2 linked regions of the Blastopirellula marina genome follow. The protein of the gene in region 1 interacts with the protein of each later gene in a pairwise test. Links are inferred from orthologs where the notes say so. Each region holds a gene or a part of one and is shown on either strand. Other genes may lie near its edges.

What was found.
Region 2: the proteins of thrS (region 1) and rplA interact in binary tests that used the Escherichia coli proteins (3 or more experiments, as listed by UniProt). The link is inferred for Blastopirellula marina from one-to-one orthologs.

The regions. Positions count from the first base shown.
Region 1 is NZ_PUIA01000035.1:13,299-23,319, forward strand. The notes cover bases 7,081-10,021. They hold thrS (threonine--tRNA ligase), read left to right. Parts: upstream 7,081-7,516; coding sequence 7,517-9,526; downstream 9,527-10,021. Other genes in these bases: infC (translation initiation factor IF-3), read left to right, coding at 9,765-10,021. In the rest of the region: C5Y96_RS27060 (hypothetical protein), read right to left, coding at 1-277; C5Y96_RS09900 (hypothetical protein), read right to left, coding at 292-708; C5Y96_RS09905 (hypothetical protein), read left to right, coding at 827-1,699; C5Y96_RS09910 (hypothetical protein), read right to left, coding at 1,748-2,698; C5Y96_RS09915 (hypothetical protein), read left to right, coding at 2,815-3,408; C5Y96_RS09920 (hypothetical protein), read left to right, coding at 3,395-4,105; C5Y96_RS09925 (DUF4145 domain-containing protein), read right to left, coding at 4,187-5,032; C5Y96_RS09930 (hypothetical protein), read left to right, coding at 5,067-5,453; C5Y96_RS09935 (hypothetical protein), read left to right, coding at 5,521-5,775; C5Y96_RS09940 (DUF6908 domain-containing protein), read left to right, coding at 5,786-6,196; C5Y96_RS09945 (hypothetical protein), read left to right, coding at 6,368-6,763. UniProt on the Escherichia coli protein: Catalyzes the attachment of threonine to tRNA(Thr) in a two-step reaction: L-threonine is first activated by ATP to form Thr-AMP and then transferred to the acceptor end of tRNA(Thr). The rate-limiting step is amino acid activation in the presence of tRNA.
Region 2 is NZ_PUIA01000026.1:39,564-49,512, reverse strand. What follows is about bases 6,824-9,692. They hold rplA (50S ribosomal protein L1), read left to right. Parts: upstream 6,824-7,853; coding sequence 7,854-8,531; downstream 8,532-9,692. Other genes in these bases: rplL (50S ribosomal protein L7/L12), read left to right, coding at 9,245-9,658; rplJ (50S ribosomal protein L10), read left to right, coding at 8,590-9,114; rplK (50S ribosomal protein L11), read left to right, coding at 7,379-7,804; nusG (transcription termination/antitermination protein NusG), read left to right, coding at 6,824-7,216. Also shown: C5Y96_RS08415 (sigma-70 family RNA polymerase sigma factor), read left to right, coding at 168-1,841; C5Y96_RS08410 (hypothetical protein), read left to right, coding at 1,990-2,592; C5Y96_RS08405 (hypothetical protein), read left to right, coding at 2,705-3,379; tuf (elongation factor Tu), read left to right, coding at 4,394-5,590; preprotein translocase subunit SecE, read left to right, coding at 5,827-6,294; more of nusG, read left to right, coding at 6,377-6,823. UniProt on the Escherichia coli protein: One of the primary rRNA binding proteins, it binds very close to the 3'-end of the 23S rRNA. Forms part of the L1 stalk. It is often not seen in high-resolution crystal structures, but can be seen in cryo_EM and 3D reconstruction models.

The sequences.
Region 1 (10,021 bases):
CTGTTTCTTTACCGCTTGGTGTAATGTTTGGATTTTCGCATCTCGTGTGATTACATCCGTAGTAGTCGTATCCGTAGCTCAAACTGCTAAGCATACTTGCAGCATCAAATCGACCGTGCCAAGAATCAAGCCACGCCTTAATTATCTCTGGGTCTTCTTGTCGCCAATTAAGAAACCCTTCATCAAGGATGTTCTGATCGGCAGTGGACAGAGACGAATTGAAGGTTGCCTTGCGATACCAGTCTGAGAGATCACCGAGTTTTTCGCTCTTAAGCAATGCTACCTCTTACCTTAATTTTCCGAAGACAACGTGAATTTAGGCAGAACGCTCAACTGCACGTTTTCTGACAATACCGTTGATGTAGCGAATTTCTCGGCCCACACCAAAGTTCCCGACGAAGCCCCAACGATGAAGTAACCGTAGATCGTGTTTCCGGTTGTTCCACATGTCCAAGATTGTGTGGAACTGTAAGTAGCCAATGATTTGTTATTGGCATCTTGGGTAATGGAATTCCATCCATCACGAGTCAGGGTCTTAGCGGCATAGTCCGTGAAATCGGCTTCTGTGAAATCACCAGCGACCGTATCGCCGTCAATTGTGGTGATATCATTCTTAAAGAGTTTAAGAGTTAGATTTTCGGGCGTTGCATCGGTCAACGCCCAAGCAAGAATAAGATTCTCACCGGAAGAGGGTACAACTAGAGCCATTTGGCCTCCTACAAAGGAAAAAACGTTTTACTTATGTAGGGGAGGCACCACGATTCTCCGTGAATTACACTTTTGTGACATCCGCACGAGATAGATTCACACCCCAAGAAAGGAGCCAATGAGCGAGATTCACAACAGACCACGCCTCATCAGGGAAACATGGGCAGAACAACCCATGGATGAGCGGAAATTGGCCAAGAAGCTATCTGACGAGCATGGCCAACGATTCACGATTAAAGAAGTGAAGGCCGTTTTGACATCGGACGCCATGCGTTTTTTCAGAAATCATCCAAATCCAGAAGATTGGGTGGAAAGAAAATACTTTGTCCCTCGTGGTGATGATGACGAGCTTGTAATACCAATTGGTGATTCCATCGGTTTGGAAGCATTTGTTGACATCAAAGAGGAACACGCACTTGGTGCCGATATTACGGCATCGGTTTACAAATCGTCATTGAAGAAAACGGAAATGACACTGAAAACGCTAGGTGTTCATTTCGGGAACAATCCAAAAACAGGAAAGAAAAACATGGCCAAAAAGAAAACGACCACTAGCAAAGCCAACCCGTATGCCGGAATTGAGAAGAAGTCTGATGTTATTCGTGCATATATCACTAAACATCCTGACGAAAGCCCGACCGATGTAGCAAATAATCTTTCCAGATTGACTGGTGAAAAATACAGCCAATCACAGGTGTGGAGCATCAAGAAGAAGGAAGAGGAAAAACTAGCAAATGACACCCGAAGCATGGTCTTGGATGCAAAGGTAAAGCGCAAGCCAAAGAAAATCACAACATCTGATGGCGAACTGACTGGTGATCAACAGTTGGAGATTTACCAGAATATGCGAAGGGCTCAAGTCCTCGTGGATGAAATGCTGACATTGGTTCCCGAATGGTTGGCACGTGAGATGATCATTCAAACTTCGAACCAAGAGACACCAGAACAAACCATGGAACGTGTCAAAAAGGGTGGCTTCGGTTCCACGTAGAATCCACGATCACAAAGCAAAGCCCATGAATAAGCATCATGGGCTTTTTTAATCCCGCTGAATATCCTTAAACGTTACCCTTATCGGCTTCAAATATTTGCTCTTAATCCATCCACAAAGTGTGCAACCCTGCTCTTCATCGAACCACGACACCAAACACTTATTTCCCCGTTTTTCATTGACGAATACAACGTCTTTCTTCAGGAGAACGGCCACTACCTTTGACTTGCGTTTACGTGTCCGATGAACAGTGGCTGTATTGGCGGAACAATGTTGAAATGGCGTATCATATCCTTCCGTGACCCTTTGCACCTCAACTTGCTCTTTAATCGCTGTCATCTCGTCGGGAGGAAGCGTATCTGGTGATGAAAATAGAACTGAACATATAAACAGAATTACCCTCTTCAAAATATCCGTAACGTTATCAGAAATTACGCCGATCAGAATGCCCTGCACATAGGGATTCTTTGTCGCATTCTTCCAATTAACTGCTTCTCCAAGTGACATTCCCTTCTTGCTTTTCTCAAGAACATCCTGAACTTCAGGATCGGAAAGTTCTTCCTCCGTTAGTTCGTCAATCGTGGGAATTGCTGTTAAATCCAGATCACCAAGGGTGATTCGTGCCTCATCTAAAATCGAAGAAATATTAGCGAATGGACCGCTTGTAATCGATGAGAACAACGACAGTAGTTCCTCCTGCTGTCGCAAGATTTCGACCATGGCCGTCTTGTCGAATACCTCGGAGATCAGCGAAGACTGAACTTTCTGCATTGAAGGAACTACATCCAGCACTTGGCTCATTATCCGAAAATGTGCTTGTTCAATACTCCTTGTCGCTGCCATGGCTTGAGCAGCTACGTCAAATAGCCCCATCTGGCGTTGAGCCGCCAGAATGGGCGAATAGATGGTGTTCATTGTCTTTAAAAAGTATTGCAGTTTCCGGGCGGCTCGACGGATTTCTGGTGGTATCTCTTCATTTGGGTCTTGCGAATCGCTCATAAAATTATCCCACAAAACAAAGGATTTAGGCTTCCGACAACGTAAAGAATAACGAGATACGAGCAGCACTCCACCCCGACGTAACATAATTACTCGTGCTGGCCCTAAATACGAGCATGAACAACTTACGTCTCGAATATCTAAGCCCCGCTGATCTCAGCGACAATCCCAAGAACTGGCGAGAACATCCTTCATCTCAAACCAATAGCCTTGCCGACATCATCGACCAAGTTGGTTGGGCAGGTGCCTTGCTATTCAATGAGGCAACCGGTCGTCTCATCGATGGTCACGCCCGAAAGAAAATCGCCAAGGATGAAAAGGTTCCGGTTCTTATCGGTTCGTGGACTGAAGAACAAGAATCCTTGATTCTGGCTTCCCTCGATCCATTGGCAGCAATGGCCGATGCCAACAGCGAAAAGTTCTCCGAGCTAATTGCATCCTTGGAGGAACAATCGGAAGCCGTGGAGGCTATGTTCAAAGAGATCGAGGAACGTGCTGGTTCCTTCGATGTCGGAGAAGGGGAATTCCCACAGATAGGCGATGAAGAGAAAACACATGGCCAAATGACCTTCACGCTCACAAACGATCAAACAGAGATCGTCAACGAAGCATTGAAGGTTTCCAAGGGAATGGGACCATTTGCCGATGACGGCAACAAGAATGGTCTGGCTCTAGCTCGAATCTGCGAGGTGTTCCTTGGGTCGTGCTAAAGATATCATCGTCAAGCCGATTCCTCGCAAGGATGCTGACAAGATCATCAAGTCATTGCATTACAGCGGGAAGGTCGTGAGGAATAGCCAGATACATCTTGGCGTTTTTCTCGATGGCAAATGTGGTGGTGTTCTTCAATTCGGACCATCGCTCGACAAGAAGAAAATCATCGGTCTTGTTCGTGATACCAAGTGGAATGGATTCATTGAATTGAATCGAATGGCTCTGGCGGATTGGCTTCCTGCAAACGGAGAAAGCCGTTCTATCGCTGTTGCGATGAAGCTATTGAAGAAACACTATCCACAGTTGGAGTGGGTCGTGTCATTTGCGGATGGCACCCAATGTGGACATGGCACGATTTACCAAGCCTCTGGATTCACCCTTACCGGCATCAATCAAAGCAAGAATCTTGTACGTCTGCCGAATGGTTCCACGATTCACAAAATGACGTTAGAAAGCAATCCAACGACACCAAGAACGGAGTTAGGTGGAAAGAGCTATTACGACGTGACTGGGGGACGTTACAACCTATCTGCCTATGTCGAAGAGGTTGGTGGTCAGGTGATTCCCGGCTTCCAGTTTCGTTACATGTATTTTCTTAATTACGATGCACGAAAGAGGTTGACGGTTCCTGTGGTCCCGTTTTCCAAAATCAAGGAGATCGGTGGCGAGATGTATCGTGGTGAGGCTAAATAAACATGCGTCAGAGGTGTAACGGTACACACACCACAACCAGTGGTGAGAAGGCGGTTCGACTCCGACCCTGACGCTTTACTCTTATTCATCGCCCTTCAATTTTTTGAAACGCTCTTCAGCCTGTTTAGCCAACGCCGGGGCAGTGTAAATGTATTCGGCAACTGCACGAGCAAGCGAGTCAAGCAGTGGAATCTCTGCCTCAGAAATATCAAAATCGTCTGCATGTGCTCCAACGTTTCCAAAGTCCTTGAGATGCTTAGCAATTTCGCTCAGTTTGTCAGGAATCAAATTACGGTTTGAAAGGTCTCTGAGCTTCGCTGCCAACGTGTTCCCGCTTGCCTGTTGATCCTTGCAAATAAATTCCAACGTTCGCCGTAGTTGAACAGCGTAGGAATTGGCGTCAACTCGGCGAACACGCTGGGCAGAGTTGTAAGCTTTCTGGACTTTCTCCGGTAAACCTACGAGTGAAGAGTTCAGTTGCGGATAGAGAATTGAAACATCTGGATCATCGGGATTCATGCCCGAACAGTAAAATTCGACAGTAAGTATTGTCTTACTGCACGAGGAACACTTGAACAACTTATATGTATTGCGTTCTATAAATACGCCTGAGCGGTAGCCATCCTCATCACTATGCTCCTCTACCTCGTCAACTACAGCTTTCGCCAGAATCTCCATTGGAGCTACGTTGTGGCAATGCCCGCACTTCTGAGACCCGGAATATTGTTTCTCTGCCACCACGATTCTCCAATTATTCGCACCAACATTGATCTGACCATTCTGCCAGCCACCAAGCCGAACACAATACGACCCACTTTGAGGACAAAAAGTTCGGTCAAAAATCTTCCGAAATAAGCCGAAACGAGGCTTTCTTGTTTCGATCCCGCAGACAAAGCTGCTGCTCGTCGTTGGCAACTTCGCCGACACGAACACGCAACATTTTGTTTTTCGGAGATTTATCATGGCTGCAAAACGCACCAACACCGCTGCAAACAATGCCAACGCCACCGACAACAACGCCCCCAACAAGGCTGAGGCAATTCGGCAATATCACGCCGAAAATCCCAACGCTGGACCATCGGACATCGCTAAGGCCCTGAAGGCAAAGGGCGTTGATGTCACGGCATCACGTGTTTCGACCGTTCTACGACCTTCCTCCAAGAAGAAAGGTGGTCTGGATGTGGACACGATCAAAGTGGCTGCCGAATTTGCCAAGCAGTACGAAGGTTCGGTTGATGCCAAGGCTGCCATCGAAAAGGTTGGCAAATTCATCGATTCGTGTGGTTCCACGGAGAAGGCTCTTGAGGCATTGGATGCCTACCATGCGGTAGCCGAAGCCATCGGCTAGTTCTGACCAGTTCCACCAAGCCCCGAGTGATCCTCGGGGCTTTTGTCGTTTCTTGAAGGAGATATCCATGGGAAAGAAGAAGGTTATTGAGTGCCCTTATTGCAAGGGAGAAATGCGAAGACATTCCAAGGGTCGTGGTGTCATCATGGGGCTTCTCTGTGCCCTCATGGTGTTCTGCATTGGAGTGGCCGTGTTCCTGTTGATTCCGGTCATTGGTTGGATTGCTGGACCAATCATCTGCATCTATGCCCTCGGCATGGGCAGCAACAGAAAATCGTTCTGGAAGTGTAAGCAATGTAATTCCACCATCGACCGAACATAGGAGCACACACGTGAAATCATTAGATCAGAAAGCAACTCGTATCTTCCTGAAGCTGGTCGAGGGAATGAAACGCATCGGGTCAAATCGGAAGATTGACAACACCGAGGGTGTCTTCATGCCGGTCTGCGTGGAGGTGATTGGGAAGCCAACCACGAAACCTCGTCTGGTGTCACCGGGCTTAGTGGTTTCGGTCACGCATTATCACGAGGTCGAGCGTGATCTAGTCACCGATCCAGAGGTTACGTTCCTGTGGACTGGGAAGAACATTTTCCCGATGACGTTTGAGCAGGGTGGCATGTGCTACCGGCAGTGGGTAAAGATCGAAGACGGCAGGATTTCGTACCACAAGGGAGGGCAGGCTGATCTTGCGATGTTTTGCAACGAGTGGATGAGGAATATTGCTGACCAGCAGGAATTGTGACGTTTGCCGTTACAACATTTGTAATCGAGAAGCCATGTCGTGATGACATGGCTTTTTCTTGGCTCTGGGACGTTCCAAATTAGGTGAGAAAACATATTGACCTCACCGCCCAAAAAAGGGACTTTTCTCGAACCAGAAAAGACCATTCGAAGTCATAAGGAAATTCGAGAAATGGATATCGAGGAAAATCTACGTTTTGAGGATTTACCTAAGCTAATTTTGGCTGCTCACAAGCGACAAATTGAGGCACAATCAGATTTCTCTTTCGCTAAGGCATCCCTTGAACGCATCAAGGCGGAAGTTCGGTTAATGCACTGCCAGACACATCGTCACTACAAAGCTACCGATTTCACCACGATTGATGAAAACGTACAGGCCGCACAAAGACTGCACTTGAACGCTCAAAAGACGCTATCAATTGCCGCAGCAGAACTGGAAATGTTGCAGAATACATTCAAAGTATGCCAAGCGATGGTAGGCTCTGGGCTTCCGATTCTGCTTCCACCAACAATCAAAGTGGTTCATCCCGAAAGCGATGATCGAATCGACGATATCGCCGCCGCCTAAATGGTCCGTCTAACGGCCCCACACGCCAAATAGAACGACTTTCGGGCGAATCTTGGCCGATCATGTGGCGATGATCTACGAGCATTCTATGGGCGATTCATGGGCCGTAGATTTGGTACGGATTCGGCCCAATTAGGTACACATGCGATTTGGTACAAATTAGGTACAAAATCAGCGCACGAAAAAAGCCGTAAATCGTTATGAATTACGGCTTTATGAAGTGGGCGATACAGGATTCGAACCTGTGACCCCTACCATGTCAAGGTAGTGCTCTAACCAACTGAGCCAATCGCCCTTTTGTGCTTCTTGCAATCAAGCGGTGACGCTTATTGCGTGCAAGCAATTATCAGTGATTCACCCCCGTGGAGGTTAACCAAACGCGTAGTTTGCCATTAGAACTGTCCGATCGTCAAGGGGCTACAACGAAAATTGCGATTATGTCCCCTCACCTAAGCTGCCCCGACCTGGAGACTTAGCGTCCAAATAGCCTGGGGAACGACAACCTGGACTTTTCCTAATGCGCAACTTCCGTCAATCTATACGCTTCTTGCGGTGAACCCGCTTACCCGGCGGGGCGTCTCTAACAACACAAATAATGGAGAGCCCTGCCGCTGGCAGAAGGTTCGCCCTGGCAGATAGATCGCTACGACGGCCACATCTGCCCGATCCATCCTTACGGTTTTAGCGACATCCTTTGTTTCGATGTCCTCGTGAGCCTGGAAATCGCCATTTGGATAAGAAACCGAACACATCATGCTCGAGGTCATTCTTCCCGACGGATCCAAGAAGGAATTCGATCACGCCGTCACCCCCATGGAGGTCGCTGCCGATATCGGTCCCGGCCTGGCCAAAGCGACCCTTGCCGGCGAAGTCGACGGCAATATCGTGGGCTTCGATACCAAGCTGCCTGAAGAAGGCACCGTCAACTTGCGACTGTTGACCAAGAAGGACGAGGAAGCGTTGGGGGTTATGCGGCATAGCTGTGCCCACATCATGGCCCGAGCCGTCATGAGGCTGTTTGACGGTGTGCAGCTCGCGTTTGGTCCGACCATCGAAGGGGGTTTCTACTACGACTTCGACCTTGAGCACAAGCTTTCCGAAGAAGACTTCCCGGCCATCGAAGCCGAGATGAAGAAGATCATCAAGGAAGACGAGCCGTTCGAGCGCATTGAACGCAATCGAGATGAATCACTGCAGGTCGTCAAAGACCTGGGACAGAAGTACAAGATAGAGCACATCGAGACCGGCCTGAAAGATCACGCGTCGATGTCGTTCTATCAGCAAGGCGAGTTCATCGACCTGTGCCGCGGGCCCCATATTCCGCGTCCGAAAGCGATTGGGGCCTATAAAATCCTGTCGGTTGCTGGTGCCTACTGGAAAGGGGATTCCAACAATCGTCAGCTGCAGCGGCTGTATGCGACTGCCTTCTTTACCAAGGAAGACCTGGAAGCCCACCTAACCAAAATCGAAGAAGCCAAACGCCGCGACCACCGCGTGCTAGGCAAGCAGTTGGATCTGTTCTCGATCAATCCGCTGGTAGGGCAGGGGCTTATCCTGTGGTCCCCTAAGGGGACCATCATTCGTAACCTGCTGACCGAGTTCGTTGGCGAACAGCTAAAGAAGTTCGAGTACCTGCCGGTCGTGACTCCGAACATCGGCAAGGTCGACCTGTACAAGATCTCGGGACACTATCCTTATTACAAGGACAGCCAGTTCGCACCCATTCATCAGGCCGAGGATGAAGAATACCTCCTCAAGCCGATGAATTGCCCGCACCATATCATGATCTACAAGTCTCGGCCGCGTAGTTACCGTGAATTGCCGTACCGCTTGTCGGAATTCGGTACCGTTTACCGCTACGAGCAGTCAGGCGAATTGAACGGCATGACCCGCGTGCGTGGGTTCACCCAGGACGATGCTCACATCTTCTGCACCGACGAACAAGTCGAAGACGAGTTCCGCAAGTGCATCCAGATGACTCAGTACGTGCTGAGCAGCCTGGGCCTGACCGACTACCGCGTCCGCTTGGGTTTCCGCGATCCCGATAGCGGCAAGTACGTTGGCAAGGAAGCAGTGTGGGATGCCGCCGAAGCCGCCCTGGTTCGTGTGTGCAAGAACATGGGCATCACTGCGACTGCCGAAGCAGGCGAAGCCGCGTTCTACGGTCCGAAGGCCGACTTTGTGGTGAACGACTGCCTGGGCCGCGAATGGCAACTGGGTACTGTGCAGTTGGACTACAACCTGCCTAGTGCCGAGCGTTTCGACCTGGAGTACATCGGCAAGGACAACCAGCCGCACCGGCCGGTGATGATCCACCGTGCTCCGTTCGGCTCGTTGGAACGCTTCATGGGTGTGCTGATCGAGCACTTTGCCGGCGCGTTCCCACTATGGCTGGCACCGGAACAGATTCGCCTCCTGACGGTCAGCCAGAAGTTCGACGAGTATGCCCAGAAGGTCGAAAAAGAGCTGCTGGCCGCCGGCTTCCGAGTTAGTGGCGACTATCGCCCTGAAAAGATCGGGGCCAAGATCCGTGCCGCTCAGTTGGAACTGATTCCGTACATGTTCATCATTGGTGGACGCGAAATGGAAGAAGAAGCCGTTTCGGTACGCGACCGCATCGATGGCGACCTGGGATCGATGAAGATCCCCCAAGCGATCGAGAAACTGCAGGAAGAAGTGGCCAATCGCGTGGTTCGCCAGGTCTTCAAAGGATCGGCCGGCCTGGGGACCTCCGGCACCGCCACCACCAGCGAAGGCTACTAAGCATTAAGCCAGGCCCCACCGCCCCCAGACCTGGGGGCGAGCCTGGCGGATTGCTGAAAGAGTCCCGTTCGCCAGAAGGCCATTTGCCCCGTAACGGGAACAGGAACCGCCATTACCACCCGGAAAGGTGGCAAAATTCGCCGATTCCTATTTTCGTGCGTTAACGTGGCGGAAACTTGACGATAGAATGTTTTCAATGTGGTACGATTTTACGGGTTGTCCACAACGTCGATAATATTTGCATTACCCGTTTCCTAGCTTAAAAGGATCACTAGCCATCGCCCTGCGAAACACGTCTCGCGATCGAGACCGCGATCAAAATCGCGACCAGACTCGAATCAACGATCGCATTAGAATCTCGCCCATTCGAGTCATTGCTGCTGATGGAGAACAATTAGGCGTTCTGCCCACCGACGAAGCCTTGTCGATTGCTCGCGAAGCAGGATTAGACCTGGTCGAAGTTGCCCCTGGTGCCAAGCCACCGGTGTGCCGCAT
Region 2 (9,949 bases), on another replicon or contig:
AAGCATCTGACAGAAAGAGGCGCTCATCGACCGATGGGTAGCTGTCCCGTTGCTTGAGTGAAAGTTCCCCGGGAAGGGGGGCTCTCTCCAAGTTAGACATCGTCTGGGCGATCGGAACTCGCAGGGAAAACCAGACAGGTGTTGTTAATCACTGAGTGAGGGACAACATGAACAAGGGATATAAGAATGTCGCGCTTCGACAGCTGCGCGATCAGCAAATCAAATATGCTCCCCGAGATCGGAAGCTAGATCAGGCTAACCGCGCTGAGAAGCTCATTTCCGAGATCGATCCTAATAAACAATACCCGGTCGACTACATCTACTACCGTTTGACCGACTTTCGTCCGGAACAACCCAGCGTTGGTTCGTTGCTTCCAGGAAAGTCCGCCGCCGAAGACTTGCGTCTGATGGTTGAGGACCTCTCGGATGCTGCCGACGTCTCGGTCGATACGGTCCCGGAAGAAGTGTTGACTGTTGAACAGTTGAGCGACCGCTTCAACGTGTCGACCAAGACAATCTCGCGTTGGCGAAAGCAAGGGCTTGTGAGCCGTAAGTTCCTGTTTGAGGGACGCAAGCGAGTCGGCTTCCTGCGTAGCAGCGTCGAACGCTTCGTGAAAGAAAACCCCGATCGTATTGAGCGGGGGCGCCATTTCAGCCAGTTGACCGACGCTGAAAAGCTGGAAATCATCGACCGGGCTCGTCGCTTGGCCAACGCTGGTGGCACGCCTTCGGAGGTTGCTAAACGCGTTGCTGCGAAGATGGGACGCAGTGTGGAAACGATTCGTTACACGCTCAAGCATCACGACGACGAACAGCCTAAAGAGGCCGTTTTTCCGCGGGGAACTGGCCCTTTGACCGAGTCGGCCAAGCAGATCATCTACGGCGAGTATCGTCATGGTGTGTCCGTTGATCGACTTGCAGAGAAGCACGGTCGAACCCGGGCATCGATCTATCGTGTGATCAACGAGATTCGTTTCCGTCACATCATGGAATTGCCGCTGGATTGCATCTACAACGACGACTTTGATAAGCCGGAATTGGAAGAAGATATCCTCGGCGAAATGCCACCGCACGAGAAGCCGACTCGCAAGGTTCGTATTCCGTCGGGTCTGCCTACCTACCTTGCTTCGCTGTACGAAATGCCGTTGCTGACTCGCGAGCAGGAGTATCACCTGTTCAGGAAGTTCAACTTCCTGAAGCACAAGGCCCTGAAGATTCGTGAAACGTTGGATGAACAGCGTCCGAAGTCGAGTGACATGGACGCCATCGAACAGCTTTACGATCAGGCCAGCGACGTGAAGAACTTGATCGTTCAGTCGAACCTGCGGCTGGTGGTTTCGATCGCCAAGCGGCATGTCGGGGCGACCGAAGATTTCTTCGAGCTGGTTTCAGACGGCAATATGTCGCTGATTCGTGCCGCCGAGAAGTTCGACTACTCGCGTGGTAACAAGTTCAGTACCTATTGCAGTTGGGCGATCATGAAGAACTTTGCCCGCACTATTCCGGTCGAGTTCCGCCATCGCGATCGTTACCGCACGAGCCTGGACGAATACTTCACCACGCGGGTCGACGAGCGTAGCGATCAGTATGAGCAGGAAGTGGCTCAGCAGACTCGTGAAAAGCAGATCGATAAGATCTTGCATCGCTTGGACGAGCGTGAACAGAAGATTATCATCCGCCGATTCGGCCTGGATCATAGCCGCGAACCACAGACCTTGAAGGAGGTTGGTGAAGAGTTGGGCGTGACCAAGGAGCGAATTCGCCAGATCGAAGCACGAGCCCTGAACAAGCTGAAAACGGCTGCTCGGGATTACAATTTCGATCTGCCGGAAACCAACTAACCCCCAGGGTTCTTGGAGCCCTGCCCATCATGCAAAAAGCCAGAGGCCTCGGTCTCTGGCTTTTTTTGTTTCTTTCTGGTCGGATATACAGATTGTGAGCAGACTTAGGGCAGCGGTTGTTTGCCCTGGAACATGATTTAGGATCAAGATGGCGTGGCTGTTTGGATGGTTGGTTCCGCGCATTCGGATCGAGCAAGTGCCGATCATGATCTGCCTGACGGTTGCCGGAGCAGTTCTTGCAGGCATGTATGGAGTCCTGCATGATTTGGTGACGTTCTCAATCTCGCCGGAGTACTTCACGAAGCTGAAGTTCGATCAATTTCGATATGCGGACTTCGGTTTCGGTGATCAGGTGTTTGCCGGCACGATCGGCTTTCTCGCCTCGTGGTGGGTGGGGGGATTGGCCGCCTGGTTCTTGGCGCGACGACTTGTGCCGCAGCAGCCTGCGGGACGTGCAGTGCGTCAGGTTTTGCAGGGCTTTCTTTGTGTTTTTGTGCTGACGTTATTGTGCGGCGGGATCGCGTATTTCGCGGGGATAGCACGTGGACCGAACGCCGACTATTCCAACTGGGCTCACATGATTCAGGTCCTCGATATTCAGGACGAGTGGTCGTTTATTCGAGTCGCCTACATTCACAGCGGAAGTTACATGGGTGGGCTACTGGGATTACTGAGTGCCCTAATCATCATTCGCCCTGAAAGTACTTCCGTAGCTCGATCTGAGAAATCAACCAAAGTAGTGCAGGAATAGCTGCTTCTTGCTACGCTTTGGAGGTGGGCCTGCTTTCCATCGAGTGCGTTTCTTTCGCGCTCGAACCTGTCATTCTCGATCTTGTCTTATCTGAGAAGTAAGGAGAGCAACGATGAGTGCATCGATTTTAAAGCGTGAGCCGTTTGCTTGTGATGCGGTCGCTAAGGATCAGACTGAGCTGCTTGCCGGCGATCTGGCCGACGAGGCATATCTGGTGTTTGGCTATGCCACGACCCAAGCAAAAGCCCGGCGGCAACAGGCATTGCAGAAAACCTTGGCTGATCTCGACGTGCGGCCTTTCACGGCCGAGAGCGTGGAAAAGTACAAGAGGTCGTGCGAGGTGCCCCCAAGCCTCCTGGCGATGACGCTGGTGAACTACGCGGCAGGAATAGGCCTTGTGGCGGCCATTGTGTGTCTGCCGATCCTGGTGGTCTCAGCGGTGACGCTGAACTCTTCGTTGTCGTTCTATCTGGCTTTGGCGATCCTTGTTGGGGGGGGCTTTTTGGTTGTCAGCGCCGCGATCGGGGATCGCTACGTGATTGATCGCACGTGGATGATGTACGACCTGGCCCACTACACCGAGCCGGTCCCGGAATTCGCACTGCAGACCGCGCTCGATATCAAGAAGCGACACCCAGAAGTGAGTTTTTATATTTGCTCTCTCGAAGAAAATCGGATGGTGCTCGATCCGTTTCTGGTGATGCGCGTTCCTGACGGTGGTTGGCATCGAGATTACTATCTGGAGGTCTGGAACGAACCGAAGTTCGCCGGCACACGAGAAGCTTAATTGGGGCGATTTACATCCTGTTTTAAGGCCTTTTATCATTCGGCACACCTGCTCTGCGAGTGGGTGTGCCGTCTCTATTGAGAGGCTCGATTTCTCTTGGCGGAACGCCTAAAACTGCCTTGCAAGTTAGGCAAGATGGGGCACGCGATAATGGGGGGGGAAGTGCGCGATAATGGCTATGCGAACTCCTCCTGGAAAGCGGTGTCTGTAAAGCGGCACGGATTTTGGACGAAATTTGCCCTTCACGTGCTCATCCTGGCTTGCGAGGAAATCCGGACTCGTTATAGTTATTGGTTTTCCATAAAGCCCAGGTAGTGGGCTAGCGTAGCTCAATTGGCAGAGCAGCTGATTTGTAATCAGCAGGTTGTGGGTTCAATTCCCTCCGCTAGCTTGTAGAGCCTACTTTTGTGGCTAATTTTGGACGGATCATTGCCGTTTTCGACGGGTTCCCGAACACACCAGTATCGGACGCCCGGGAAAGCGGATATGTTGGGGGGTTTCCCGAGCGGTCAAAGGGGACAGACTGTAAATCTGTTGGCATTGCCTTCACAGGTTCGAATCCTGTACCCCCCACTGAAAAGTTCCTGGGCTTTATTGGAAGAAAAGACATCAAGGCCTGGGTAGGTTGCGGGTGTAGCTCAATGGTAGAGCAACAGCCTTCCAAGCTGAAGACGAGGGTTCGATTCCCTTCACCCGCTTCGCGGCACGCCTCTTTACCGGGCATGTTGCGAGCTTGCCGATTCGGCCGGGCAGGTCGATAAGGCTCCTGTTATCGAAAATCGGGTTGTCCGTTTGGGCGGCTCGGAAGCGAGTAGCCGGGTAAAGGTGGCGGAAGCAAAGCCCCAAACAAGCTTCCCATTTTTCGGCTGCTGTAGCTCAGTGGTAGAGCACTTCCTTGGTAAGGAAGAGGTCAAGGGTTCAAGTCCCTTCAGCAGCTCTTCACGGCACCTTGATTTTCGTATTTAGACAAATCCCAAATTTCACGGTTTAGCTGGGGTAAGAAAGACAAAGAAAATGGCCAAGGACGTATTTGAACGATCTAAACCTCACGTCAATGTTGGCACCATCGGTCACATCGACCACGGTAAAACGACCACAACCGGCGCTATCCTGGCAGTTCAGGCTGCTAAGGGTTTGGCCAAGATGAAGGCCTACTCGGAAATCGCCAAGGGTGGTACCGTTCGTGACGAAACGAAGACGGTTACCATCGCTGTGGCTCACGTCGAGTACGAATCGCCGATTCGTCACTATGCCCACATTGACTGCCCCGGCCACGCCGACTTTGTGAAGAACATGATCACCGGTGCCGCCCAGATGGACGGTGCGATTCTGGTGGTTTCGGCAGCTGACGGTCCTATGCCGCAGACCAAGGAACACGTTCTGCTCGCTCGTCAGGTGGGTGTGCCTTGCATCGTGGTTTACTTGAACAAGTGTGACCTGGTCGACGACGAAGAGTTGTTGGACCTGGTTGAACTGGAAGTTCGTGAACTGCTGAACAAGAATGACTTCCCTGGCGACGATTGCCCGGTTGTCCGCGGTAACTCGCTGGCTGCTTACAACAACCCAGCCGATCCAGAAGCTTCCAAGTGCATCACCGAACTGGTTGAAGCTCTGGATAGCTACATCCCAGAGCCAGAACGCGAAACCGACAAGCCGTTCCTGATGGCTATCGAAGACGTGTTCTCGATCGAAGGTCGTGGTACGGTTGCTACCGGTCGTATCGAACGCGGTGTTGTTAAGGTTGGTGAAGAAGTCGAAATTCTCGGTCTGACCGAAAAGCCGACCAAGACCACCGTCACCGGCGTCGAAATGTTCAACAAGATCCTGCAGGAAGGTCACGCTGGCGACAACGTCGGTTGCCTTCTCCGCGGTGTCAAGCGTGAAGACATCTCGCGTGGCCAGGTTCTGGCTAAGCCAGGTTCGGTTAACCCGCACACCAAGTTCGAGGCAGAAATCTACTGCTTGAGCAAGGAAGAAGGTGGTCGTCACACGCCATTCTTCAGCGGTTACCGTCCGCAGTTCTACTTCCGAACCACCGACGTCACCGGCACCGCCAACCTGGAAGGCGCTGAAATGTGCATGCCAGGCGACAACGTGAAGATTGCGGTCGAGCTGCACAAGCCAATCGCTATGTTTGAAGGTGTTCGCTTCGCTATCCGCGAAGGTGGTAAGACCGTCGGTTCCGGCGTTGTTACCAAGATCACCTCGTAAGAAGTTGAATGATCACGTCGCCGAACCAAATTTGACTTGGTTCGGCGATGTTACAGGGGCGTAGCACAATTGGCAGTGCGCTGGTCTCCAAAACCAGAGGTTGTGAGTTCGATTCCCACCGCCCCTGCTTTATCGTTGGTGTTACCGAAATTGATGAGCGCGTCGCACCGGTAGAGACATCCTGGAATTACCCAGCGTCGTCGCCGCGGCAGGAACGCCAAAGACTGAGAGTGACCATGGCCAAGGAGAAGACCGTCGGTTCCCCTTCCCTTCTCAACGAGATGGTTCAGGCGAATCGATACAAGCGGACGCAGGGCAAGATTGCTCGGCAGGCAACGCTGATTTCGATTTGGGTATTGATTTCGATCGCTGCTTACCAGCTTTATCAGCAATTGGAAGCATATGCATCGATGGCCCAATATCGGCTGCACTTGCTGCTTCCGATCGCTTTGGTAGTCGTTGGTTTTTGGGTCGCTTATCGACTGATTAATTGGCCTACGTTCGCGGACTTTTTGATCGCGGTCGAGGCAGAGATGAACAAAGTGACTTGGCCCTCCAAGGCTGAGTTGTGGCGAAGTGTCATCGTGGTGATCGCGTTGATCTTCATCCTGGCCTTGTTGTTGTTTGCGTTTGACTTGTTGTGGATCACCTTGTTCAAGACGATTGGACTGATCCCGCCTGATACGCAGACTCCTGCCACTTAGTAGGCGGCGGCAAGCGTCCTCGGATTCCGGAATACACTTCGCTTTGATGGCCCGGTTGCAATGGCCGGTTAAGGTTATTTTCGTGGCAAGTTCTCCTGACAATTCGTTCGATCCTCAGAAAGATCCCGAAACGGGTATTCCTGCGGATGCAGAGACTCCAACAGAAGAAGCGGCATCCTCGGATGCTACTTCGGAAGAGTCGTCGTCGAGCGATGAGGTGAGCGTGCCAGCGGAATCCGAAACTGCAGCAGAAGACGCGGCTGAAGAAGTATCCGCGGAAGCTGAGGCTGAGCCGGCTCCTGTTCGGCCGAAAACCGGTAAGAACCGCGGGCCGATCGAAGAGATCATTGAAGATGAAGAAGAGGCTGCCACGGATGCAGCCAACAAGGAGTGGTACATCCTCAAGGTTCAGAGTAATCGCGAAAAGTCGATTTCCAGTAACCTGATTCGCCGGGTCAAAATGGCCGGTCTTGAGGATTACTTCGGCGAGATTCTTGTCCCCACCGAGGACCTGGTGGAATACAAGAACGGTAAGAAAAAAGTTACCAAGCAGAAGCTCTACCCAGGCTACATCGTCGTGCACATGGCAATCAACGACGAAACATGGTTCCTGGTTCGTGAGACCGGCGGTATTGGTGACTTTACGGGGGCGGCTGGCAAGCCGGTTCCCATGTTGCCGCACGAAGTGGATCGCATCGTCAAGAAGACGCGCAAGCCTGAAGAGGGTGAGCAAGAAGAAGTCAAGACGAACATTCGCTTCAAGATTGGCGACCATGTTCGAATCACCGAAGGTACCTTCGAGAATTTCGAGGGGGATGTTGAAGTGATCGACAATACCAATGGCCGCGTGACGGTCATGATCAATATTTTCGGCCGCACAACCCCGGTGGAGATGGAACACTGGCAGATGGAGCCAGTTTAATCCACTTCAGGCGTTGGACCGGTGGTCGATTCTTCTTATTCCCCCTTTGCCGGCGGACAGAGAGAACTTCCTTCGGGGCCTTAGTTTAATAAGCACTCGGTTTAAATAGCATACGGTTGCGGAAACCTGATCAAGGCGGACCGCGGCACGGGAAACAGCAAAATGGCACGGGAACAAGTAGGTCAAGCGAAGTTTCAGGTCCCTGGTGGTCAAGCCACGCCGGCTCCTCCGGTTGGTACCTCGTTGGGTCGTTACGGTGTGAACCTCGGCCAGTTCGTTCAACAGTTCAACGACAAAACCCGCGAATTCAATGGTATGCCAATTCCGGTTGTCGTCACGGTTTACAACGACCGTACTTTTGAATTCATCTGCAAGAGCCCACCAGCGGCTGCTTTGCTGAAGAAGGCTGCTGGCCTGGCCAAGGGTAGCGGTACTCCGAACACCAAGAAGGTCGGTAAGGTCAGCAAGGACCAGATCGACGACATTTGCAATCAAAAGATGGCGGACCTCAATGCCCGCGACCTGGACCATGCTCGCCGAATGATCGAAGGAACGGCTCGGAGTATGGGCCTGGAAGTCACGGAATAGTCCTGCCCCCTAACGCGAACATTATCTCACTACATACTGGCGATTGACGATGGCTAAACAATCCAAACGATATCGAGCCCTGGTAGAAAAGGTGCCAGCGGAGCCGCTGAACCTGAAAGATGCGATCGTTCTGCTGAAGTCGTTCGATACGACGAAGTTCGATCAAACCGTTGAAATTGCGATGCGATTGGGTATCGATCCAAAGCAAGCCGACCAATTGGTCCGTGGTGCTTTGGTTCTGCCACACGGTATCGGTAAGGTTCAACGCGTCGTTGTGTTCGCCAAGGGGGACAATGCGACAACAGCTACGGAAGCCGGTGCCGACGAAGTTGGTGCGGAAGACCTGGCAAAGAAGATCAAAGACGGCTGGCTGGACTTCGATGTCTGTATCGCCACCCCAGACATGATGGGCCTGGTTGGTCCATTAGGTCGTGTCCTCGGTCCGCGTGGTTTGATGCCTTCGCCTCGTGCTGGCACGGTTACCCCGGATGTCGCCAAGGTGGTTAAGGAATACAAGGCCGGTAAGGTCGAATTCCGCAATGACCCTACCGGTATTGTTCATGCAGTCGTTGGTCGGCTTGGTTTCGAGGCCGGCAAACTGCAAGACAACATCCAGGCGTTCGTCGATCATATCAATGGCCTCAAGCCGCAAGCGGCGAAGGGCACTTATGTTCGTAGCGTCAATTTGAGTGCAACGATGAGCCCTGGTGTTCCGGTTGCCCTCTAAATTGTTCCTAACAAGTTCAAGCGTTACGCAATAACTCATACGTACAAAGCCCTGAGCCATGAGTAAGTATCTAAAGAAACTGGTGATCACCGACCTGTCCAAGCGATTGGAAGGGGTGAACGACCTTCTGGTGGTCGACGTTGTGGGGATGAATGCGGAAAAGACGTATCTCGTCCGCAAGCAACTCCGTGAAAAGGGCCTGAGCCTGTTGGTTGTCCGCCGCACGCTGGCAGCCAAGGCATGCGAAGGCACTTCGCTCGCACCTGCTTTCGATAGCATGGAAGGCAGCACTGCCCTGGTTTGGGGCGGCGAAGATTTCGTCGACTTGGCCAAGGAAGTTGTCAAGCTGAACGATGACGACAAGCTTCCGGGATTCACCGCCAAAGGCGGTGTCATGGATGGCGAATCCCTGAACCCTGAATCGGTCAAGGCAATCAGTAAATGGCCCAACCGAGCTGAACAGCTCTCGCTTCTGGTGGGTCAGATCCTGGGGCCTGGTCGTACCCTGGCAGCCCAAATCAAGGGGCCAGGTGCCAAGTTGGCCTCGCAGGTCAAGCAAGTTGGCGAAAACCAAGAAGGCTAATTGCCTTATCTCGGCAAACGTCCTGGCGGCATTTGCCGAAAGAACGTTTCCATAAACCAAAACATCCGTATTCCCTGGCGCAGGCGGGTCCGTTCCCCTGCAAATAAGTGTTGAAAGGATAAGATCCGAAATGTCCGAAGAAGCAACTGCAACCGTCGAAGTGTCCGAAGAAATCAAGGGTTTGGGCGATCAGATCGCCGGCCTTACCCTGAAGCAAGCCGTTGAACTGGGCGACTACCTGAAAGACGCTCACGGCATCGAAGCCGCTGCTGGCGGTGGTGTTGTCATGGCTGGTCCAGTTGGTGGTGGCGATGCTGCTGCTCCTGCTGAAAAGACCGAGTTCGACGTCGTTATGACTGACTTCGGTGCTCAGAAGATCGGCGTCATTAAGGTTGTCCGTGGTATCACCGGTCTGGGCTTGAAAGAAGCCAAGGACATGGTCGAAACCAAAGACGCCAAGATCAAAGAAGGCGTTTCCAAGGAAGACGCCCAGAAGGCGAAGGAAGAACTGGAAGCTGCTGGTGCCGTTGTCGAAATTCGATAAGACTGCGGTTATTGGCTGATTTCCTGTTTTCACTCAGGCGTTGCCTCCCCTATACTAAAGAGGCAACGTCGCGAGGTGTGATTTTGAAGTCTTCCGGATCTTCTTTTTCTTTTGACAGCATGGATGGGAATCAGGTAAGAGTGCGCGCCTGCGTTGGCGGGCGTGCTAGCTTGCATAGCGCCAGCTGCGCGCTTTTGCCGGTTCGCTTGAATCTGAACCTCTACTGTCCGCCCGTATCACTCATGCTTTCACGCACTCTATATCGGACTGTTGGCTGGAACCCTGCATAAC